DNA from 2 places in the Synechococcus sp. H55.7 genome. Region 1 is predicted to be linked to the other one. Evidence: riboswitches for the same ligand, from Rfam matches in the RefSeq annotation. Region 1 holds a riboswitch; the other holds the start of a gene.
What was found. Region 1 has a riboswitch for cobalamin ahead of NW851_RS07410 (sirohydrochlorin chelatase). Riboswitches for the same ligand answer to the same signal wherever they lie in the genome.
Positions count from the first base shown of each region.

Region 2: another riboswitch for cobalamin. It lies ahead of NW851_RS09435 (TonB-dependent receptor plug domain-containing protein); the one in region 1 lies ahead of NW851_RS07410 (sirohydrochlorin chelatase).

Region 1 covers NZ_JANSJD010000011.1:104,484-108,953, forward strand. The annotation lists gene trpC (indole-3-glycerol phosphate synthase TrpC) at 1-46, shown strand, start outside; gene NW851_RS07395 (DUF5340 domain-containing protein) at 87-326, shown strand; gene NW851_RS07400 (heavy-metal-associated domain-containing protein) at 391-585, shown strand; gene NW851_RS07405 (heavy metal translocating P-type ATPase) at 713-3,043, shown strand; cobalamin riboswitch at 3,186-3,322, shown strand; gene NW851_RS07410 (sirohydrochlorin chelatase) at 3,352-4,422, shown strand.
Region 2 covers NZ_JANSJD010000017.1:28,097-32,566, forward strand. The annotation lists gene NW851_RS09430 (DUF1636 domain-containing protein) at 1-284, opposite strand, end outside; gene NW851_RS09435 (TonB-dependent receptor plug domain-containing protein) at 374-2,320, opposite strand; cobalamin riboswitch at 2,360-2,501, opposite strand; gene NW851_RS09440 (DUF1565 domain-containing protein) at 2,593-4,413, opposite strand.

The DNA.
Region 1 (4,470 bases):
GCCGGATCCCGGCCAAGCCGTCCGCTCCCTGTTGTCACCCCAGTAAACCCAGGATTGTCAATGGATCCCAAGAATGGCCTAGATCGATGAAACGTATTCCTGTGCCAGCTCACGTCCACTACGAATTTCTGCTGCGGGTTCTGGAGCGGCAAACGTTTCCGACTGTGGAGGAACAGGATTTTGGCAATCGAGCCCGCACGCAAGAGCTGATCAACTCTTTGCGCAAAGCCCTGACCCAACAGTTGCAACTGGAGGAGGAGTGGCGACAGCGGGGCTATCAGGTGGATTACCGCTGGAACATAGAGGAACCTCAGCCACCCTCTTGACCTTCCAGCCCACTGGAAGGTTTAGCATCAAGCAGGTGGCAGTGGGTTGGGGAGGCTTCCCAGGATGCAAGTTGTTTTGACGGTGCCCAAGCTGGCCTGCGCGGCTTGTGTAGATACCATCACGCAGGCGGTGCGGCAACGGGATCCCCAGGCCCAAGTGGAAGCGGATCCCAAGACCAAGCAGGTGCGGATTACGTCTGAGCGAGCCGACAGCGACTGGCGGCAGGTGCTTGCCCAAGTGGGCTATCCGCCGGCCTAGCGATTTTTTCCTGCCCGGCGGCGTCGGCAGGACAGAGTTCAGAGGTGGGGTTTTCCCCTTGTGGGGGGGAAGAGAGCTTTTGCGTCGCTTTTTCTTTACTACCTAAATTTTTGCTCTGAGGACAGCCATGTCTGATTCTGGTTCCCATTCCGCTGCCCCCGGCCTGTCCGCTTCATCTGCTGGCGGCACTTGGCGCTTGGCCATCCAGGGTATGAGCTGTGCCTCCTGCGCTGCCGGCGTTGAACAGGCCCTGAGTCGCGTGCGGGGCGTTACAGCCCAAACGGTCAACTTTGCCAGCGAGCAGGCCATCGTCCGCGGGGATCCCCGGCTGGTGAATCCCCAAGCATTGATCCGGGTGGTGGAGCAGGCGGGGTATCGGGCGCGCTTGGTCGAAGACGATTGGCAACAGTCGGATCCGGACGACACAGAACGGATCGCCCAATGGGTGGCGGAACGGGAATTGAAGCTGAAGGTGGCGATAGGAGTGGGCCTCAGCACGGTGCTGCTGATCGGATCCCTGCCGATGATGCTGGGACGGGAGATCCCCGGCCTGCCCCCCTGGCTGCAGGATCCGTGGTTGCAGTTGCTGCTGACGGCGCCGGTGCAGTTTTGGGTGGGCCAGCACTTTTATCGTGGCGCCTGGGCGGCTTGGCAACGGCGCTCGGCGGACATGAATACCTTGGTAGCTTTGGGAACGAGCGCTGCTTTTTTCTACTCCCTTTTGGCGACGACTTTCCCCGACTTCTTTCATCGCCAGGGCCTGCACCCGGATGTGTATTACGAAGTGGCGGCGGTGGTCGTCACCCTGGTGCTGGTGGGCAAGTGGATGGAGCAGCGGGCCAAAGGGCAAACCTCCGAAGCCATTCGCAAGCTGATGGGGTTGCAGCCGAAAACGGCAAGGGTCATCCGCGACGGGGTGGAGCAGGATATCCCGATTGCGGCGGTGCAGGTGGGGGATCGGATCCGGGTGCGCCCCGGTGAGAAGGTGCCGGTGGATGGGGTCATTCTAGAGGGATCCTCCAGCCTGGACGAGTCGATGGTAACTGGCGAGAGCCTGCCGGTGAGCAAGTCGGCAGGAGATGAGGTGATCGGGGCCACCCTCAACCAGACGGGCAGCTTTGTGATGGAAGCGCGGCGGGTGGGCAAAGATACGCTTCTGGCCCAGATCGTGCGCCTGGTGCAGGAGGCCCAGGGATCCAAGGCCCCCATTCAACAAGTGGCGGATCGGGTGACCTCCTGGTTTGTGCCGGCGGTGATCGGGGTAGCCATTCTAACTTTTGTCCTCTGGTGGGGGCTGGCGGGCAATCCGACGCTGGCCTTAGTGAACACCATTGGGGTGCTGATCATCGCCTGCCCTTGTGCGCTGGGGTTGGCCACCCCCACCTCGATCATGGTGGCGACGGGGCGGGGGGCGGAATTGGGGATCCTGGTAAAAAGCGCCGATAGCCTGGAATTGGCCCACCGCTTGCGCACGGTGGTCTTGGACAAAACCGGCACCCTCACCGAGGGCCGTCCCAGCGTCACCGATATCTGGACGCCAGGCTCTTCTCCCCTAGCCCTGTTGCGCCTGGCAGCAGCAGTGGAACAATACTCGGAACATCCGCTGGCCCAGGCGGTGGTGCAAAAAGCCAAAGCCGAAGGCATCTCAATCCCGTCGGCCCAGCACTTTCAGGCAAAAGTGGGCGAGGGGGCAGAAGCCTGGGTGGAGGGGCAGCAGGTGCGCATCGGTCGGCTGAGCTGGCTGGGGATCCCGTGGGATCCCTCTTGGTCGGAGCGGGTTCAGACCTGGGAAAGCCAGGGCAAAACGGTGATCGGCGTGGCGCAATCCCATCGTCTGGTGGGGCTGTTGGCCATTGCCGACCCGATCAAACCCACCTCCCCCGCCGCGGTGCGCCAGCTGCAGGAGATGGGCCTGGAGGTGATTCTGCTAACCGGGGATAACCCCACCACTGCCCAGGCCATTGCTCGGCAGGCAGGCATTCGCCGGGTGATCGCCCAAGTCCGTCCTGAGCAAAAGGCAGCCTACATTCGCCAGCTCAGACGGCCCCGACACCCGGTAGCGATGGTGGGAGATGGCATCAACGATGCGCCGGCACTGGCAGAAGCCGATGTGGGGATCGCCATCGGGACGGGCACCGATGTGGCCATAGCTGCCAGCGACATTACCCTAATAGCCGGCGATTTGCGGGGCGTGGTCACCGCCATTCAACTCAGCCGCGCCACCCTTGCCAACATCCGCCAAAATCTCTTCTTCGCCTTTATCTACAACACCCTCGGGATCCCGATTGCCGCCGGGGCGCTCTACCCCTTCACCGGCTGGTTGCTCAACCCCATGCTGGCGGGGGCGGCCATGGCCTTGAGCTCTGTTTCTGTAGTGGCTAATGCCCTGCGGCTGCGGCATTTTCGGCCCTCACCCCCAACCCCTCTCCCAGCCCTCACCCCCAGCCCCTCTCCCTGAGGCACCCAAGCGCTCCGCGCCGCTAGCGCGACCACCCCCAGCCCCTCTCCCTGAGGCACCCTCACCCCCAGCCCCTCTCCCTGAGGGAGAGGGGAGCTAGGGATCAAGGTAGGGGGCCGGGGCTATCCCCCCAGGGGGGCTTGGTGAAGAGCAAGCGGCAAGCTAACCTAAGAGGCTCGGGCAGATTGGGGAAAGCGCGGTGCAAATCCGCCACTGTGACGCAACTGTGATGGGATCCCTCCCTCAGCCAGAACACCCACCTGCCCTTGTCCTGTACCCCTTGCGATTCACAAGGAACGGAGTTTTTTGTGTTGAATACCCTCCCTGTTTCCCCTCCCCTTGCGGTTGGGCAGTTTCCTTCTCCTCCATTGCCCCTCTTGCTCATCGGCCATGGATCCCGCGACCCGGAGGGGCAGCAAGCCTTTCTGGAGTTGGCCCAAGCGTACCAATCCCTCACCCCCCAGCGGCCGGTGATCCCTTGTTTTTTGGAGCTGGCGCAGCCGAGCATCGCCCAGGGGGTGGAACAATGCTTGGCCCAAGGGTGGCAGGAGATCGTGGCCCTGCCGCTGTTGTTGTTTGGGGCGCGCCACAACAAGTTCGACGTGACCGTGGAGCTGGATCGCCTGCAGGCCCTCCACCCGCAGTTGCGCATCCACTACGGGGGGCCGCTGGGGATCCGCATCGAGATCTTGCAACTGCTGCGAGATCGCTTGGCCGCTTTGCTGGCTGCCCAACCGCGGCAGATCCCAGGGGCGGAAACGGTGTTGCTGTTTGTCGGTCGCGGCTCCAGCGATCCCGAAGCCAACGCCGAAGCCTGTAAGCTGGCCCGGCTGCTCTGGGAAGGGTCGGGGTTGGCCGCCGTAGAGACCTGCTTTATCGGCATCACCCACCCCCGCCTGCCGGTGGGTTTGGAGCGGGCCTTGTCCTGGCAGCCGCGCCGGGTGATCGTGCTGCCCTATTTTCTCTTCACAGGGGTGCTGGTGAAAAAAATCGAGGCAGCAGTGCAAGAGCGGCGACGCTGCCACCCCGAGATCGAGTGGCTGATGCTGCCGGAGTTGGGTCTTGTGGATACGGTGTTGCACAGCCTGCAGCAACTGGAGCAGGAAGCCCTCCAGGGACAAACCCCAATGAACTGCCACCTCTGCAAGTTTCGCCTGGCGGTGAGCGCAGAGCTGGGAGTGGGGCATACTCATCACCATGACCATCAGGATCACCCTCACGCGCAGGGATCCCATCACCACCACCATCATCATGACCATCATTCCCATGGGCAGGGATCCCATCACCATCACCACAACCACGGCCATGCCCCCGCAGCGGCTGCGGATCCCTGGGCTCAATTAGAGGATTACCACCGACGGGCTTGGCAAGTGCCTTAACGTAAGGTGCGGAATTCCCCACCGTCTATACGGTGGGGATGGATAGCA
Region 2 (4,470 bases), on a different contig from region 1:
TCGAGATCGCCAAAGACATAGGTCATCTTTCGGGGGGCTGCCAGCGCAACCACACAAGCGTGGCTGCAGCCGCTCATACAGGCAACTGGCTTCAGTTGCAGTTGGGGATTGAGCCTTTGGGATTGCAAGGCAGCTAGGAGCATTTCTCCCTTGCTGATCCCTTCTTTTTGGCCGTTGACCCAGCGAGATCCGCAGGTGGTGCAAACCCAGAGGCAATGTTTAGACTCAGCTTGAGCCAAAGTTGTCGATGGAGAAATAGAGGGAAAGTTGGTCGCGCTCACCATAGAGTTGTATCCAAACTCCACTGCAAAGCAGACAATTCCACCAGGACAGCTTGTTCTAGATAGTTAGCCCAAAATAGCCCGAGAGGATGCTAAAATTGCCCCCGCAAGCTCACCCTCAGCGTGCGGCCAACGCCGGGATAGCCGGGGAAAACTTCATACTGCTCATCCAGCAGGTTGTCGATCCCCAACTCTAGGCTCAGGGCCTCAGTCAACGGGATCCCTCCCCGCAAAGCCACGGTGGTATAGCCTGGCAGGGATTCCGTATTGGAGTTGTTGGTAAAAAAGCTCCCAATGTGATGGACCAAGATCGAGCCGTACCCGCCCTGCTCATAGCGATAGGTTAGGCCTAGGTTGAAGCTATCGGCTCCCACAAAGGCTAGCTGTTTGCCAACTGTGGCCGGGTTAAGTGCAGCGCGGATGATGGGATCATTGAGGGTGTAGTTGGCAAAAAGCGTCCAGTTTTCCCCCAAACGCAAATCCAAAGCCGCTTCCAGGCCAGTGTATTCGACCAGCCCAATATTCTCATAGGTTCCCTGGCGCGGCCCCAGGCTGACAAAGGTGATGCCATCGCGGATGCGGTTGTGGGCAAACGTTAGCCGCAGCAGGCCAAAATCTCCCAGGCTCTGATCCAAGCCAACGTCAAAGCTCTCCCCTCGCTCTGGGCGGAGATTGGGGTTGCCATCCACTTCAAAAAAGCCTCGCAGCCGAAAGAATAATTCCGAGATCAAGGGGGTGCGAAAGCTGCTGGCGTAGTTGGCTCTCAAGGTGGTGCCTTCCGCCACTGTCCAGCGGATCCCCACAGCCGGCGAGGTGGCCGAGCCATTGGCCAAACTGCTGAAGTCCTGGCGCATGCCCAGATCAAGGTGGAAGTTGGGATCCGGGCTGTAATCCAGGCGGGCAAACAGGGCGCCCTGGTTAACCGTATCGTCGTAGTTGATATTGGCAGAACCGTTGGCAAAGGAAAAAGTTGTATTGCGAGCTGAGATGGAGCGATAATCTACCCCCAAAGCTCCCTCTAGGTTTTCGCCGGCTTGCCAAGCATACTGCAGCTGGGATCCCCAGCCATTGCGCAGGATGACGTCGCGGGATCCCTGGCTTTGCGGAGCACTGAAACGGTAGTTGAGATCGTCAAAAAAGACTCTTGCCTGCAGGGATCCTGTTGCCTGAGTCCACAGCCAACTGAGATCCAGCAGCAGATCGTTGGTGTTTTGCTCTGCATCGGGAGAGGGAAATTCCACACTGCTGGGCACACGAAAGGCTTTATTGAGGTAGAGGGCGTTGGCTGTTAGGACTTGGTCTTTGGCCAGTTGCCAGGTAAGCTTGGCCTGCAAGTTGTGGTACTCCACCGCCGAGTTTTCCCGCTTGCCTGACTTGCCCAGCCGCTCAATTGCAAAGGGAAAGTCGTTGTTACTTTTCAGACGGCGATAGCTGAGCACCCAGCCCAGATCCTGGGCTTGGCCCCGACTTTGGATCCCTTGCTCATTGAGGCCGTAGCTGCCGACCGCCGCTTCCAGCACCGTCTCCGTTTCTGGCTGTGGCTCCACCGTAACGATGTTGATCACGCCGCCAACAGCATCCGAGCCATACAGAGTAGAGCCGCCACCGGGAGAGACTTCAATTCGCTCGACAATATCTGTGGTGAGTTGAGAGAGGTCAAACCCGCCAAAGAAGCCCAGATCGTTGAGGGGGCGGCCGTCCAAGAGCACCAACACCTGCGCCGTTCGCGCCCCTCGCATGAATTGAGAGCTAAGAGCTCCCAACTGAGTTCCCGCTGTGCCATCGCTGAGGATCCCAGGCAGATAGCGCAGGGCTTCTTGCACCGTCCTTGCCCCTTGCTCGCGCATCTGCTGGCGGGTGATGACATAGACTGGGCGCGAAGAGTCCCGCAGCAAGCCAGGGCGGCGAAACGGTGTAGTGACGGGTTGATTGAAAATCTCGGCACTAAGACTGGTGTCCAAGACCGCTTGCGCCCAGGCTGGGATCCCCAAACTCCAGCTCCCCAGCCCAAGGCTGAGACATACAACAATTACTTTCATCCGGTTTCTCCTGCTTCCGTGCGACGCGGAAGAGCTAAGCTGTGAGCCAAAGCCGCAGGCGGGCATCCTGACTGAGGGCCTTAGCCCATCACAGTTGCGGCACAGCGCCGGATTTGCACCGGACTTTCCCCATTGCTTGCCCTGGCTGATCCCCAGAGCAACCTGACGGCACGGCTTTCTCCGCAGTCCTTTTGGAAAAAGCCGTGCTAGGCATCATACATCCCCTGCTCGGGAGTTCCTATCCTGCCGGGGGGGATCCCTGGGCAGTGATATCAACGGAAGATCATCTCCGCCACTGCGTCAAAGCCGGCGTCCAACAGGCGATCCAGGACTGACTGGGCCTGGCTGCGGCTGTCGTAGAGGCCGGCCTGCAGCATCGTCCTGCCGTTGAACACGGTCTCCACTGCCTCAGGGACGAGCTGCCGCAGCCGCTGCAAATCGTCGCTGCCCTTGGGGGTTACCAAGACGCGAAACTGGGTTGCCGCTCGCGTCAGCGGGACGGAGTCCTTGTCGGCAGCCTGGGCAGGAGGAGCTGGGGCCGAGCTTGAGGGTGCAGAGGAGGAGGTAGGAGGGTTTTCTCTGGCTTGGCGGCGGGCCAGCGGCGGCAGCAGGGTGGTGATGTCGGTAAGGGGAGCTGCAGAGGCCTGGCGGACAGGGGCGGCAGGAGCCGGCTCAACCGGCTGGGCAGGCGTGGTAGAGCCATCGGGGGTGAAGGGAACGGCAACAAACTCCTGGGGTTGCGTGCTTGACGGCTGGCTGGGGCCGCTGGGCAAAATACGCCCTCCCGAGCCCGCTGCAGGAGGGGGAAGGGGGGCCGTCGATTGCGGCACCGCCACCACCGGTAGGTTTGTGGAAGTTTCGGCTGGCTTGGCCACCGCCGGCTGGGGATCCCGGCTGGGAGCCGGGGGGGCGCTGGGCAGCGTCAGGCCGCCGGCAGCAATGGGTGGTGGGGCGCTGCTGGGCAGGGCAGCAACCGTGGTTTGGCCCGCTAGATCCAGCTCCCCTTTGGTTTTGCCCGCCAGTTGGTTGCCGTTGGCGTTGAGGCGCAGGCCGCGGGTGGCGTTGTGGATGTCGTACTGGCCGTTGCCCTCAAAAATGTTGTTGCCGGGATCCGAGGCCGTGCCCAGATCGGGCTGGGCGGTGGTGATAGCTGTCAGGCCAGTCTCCAGGTTGCGGGCGATGAGATTGTTGCGCAAGATGGGCCGGGCGCTGCCGCCAACCACAATGCCGGTGCGGTTTTGCAGGATGCGGTTGTTGCGCACCATCGGCGCCGAGCGCTGGTCGATGGTGAGGCCAAAGCCGGTCTCTTGGAAGAGGTTATTGACAATGGTGGGCTGGGAAGTACCCAAGACGGAGATGCCGTTGGCCCCATTTTTGTAGAAGCGGTTGCCCTCTATCCAGGGGTTGGAGGCGCCGGCAAGGAAGATCCCGTCGTGGATGCTGCCCACAAAGCTGTTGTTGAGAATGCGGGGGGAAGCCGATTCTATCCAGAGGGCATAGCCGCGCCGCCCCTGGTTGCGCAGGGTAACTCCGCGCACCTCTGAGCCGGTCTCGGCCAGCAGAGCAACATTTTGCCGGGCCAGGGTCGGGCTCATGTAGGTGCCGCCGCCATCGATCAGGTAGCCCTCCCCTAGGTTGGACTCGTCCCCGCGCAAGATAAGGCCAGCTTTGAGGCGGATGGGGAAGACTTCGCCGCTTTCTGCGCTGTAGATCCCCGGCAGCAGCTGGATGATGCTGCCCGCTGGCGCTTGTCCAATGGCATGGGTGATGGTCTTGAAGGGGTTGTTGCGGGATCCATCCCCTTGGGTATCGCTGCCGTTGGCGGCATCGACAAAAATGGCCGGGCGGTCGTCCGGCAGCGGTGGCGCCTGGGGCAGGGCCTGCTTCTCCAAAAGGCCGGTGTCCAGGGAAGTTTGCGCCCAACTGGGATCCCTTCCTGCCGCCAGCAGTAAGCTGGTGCTCAACAGCAGAGAGGCGGCCAGTCGTGCCAGGGTTGGGGAACCATGACGCTGCAACCACAAGTCAGGCAGGACTGCTGTAAATTGGTGTTCGCCGGATTTCTGCAGACGGATAAACGATAAGGAAGCGATCATAGGAGTCATCCTCACACCAGGCTGGGCCAGAGAAGGAAGGAGGGTCGAGGCTATCCT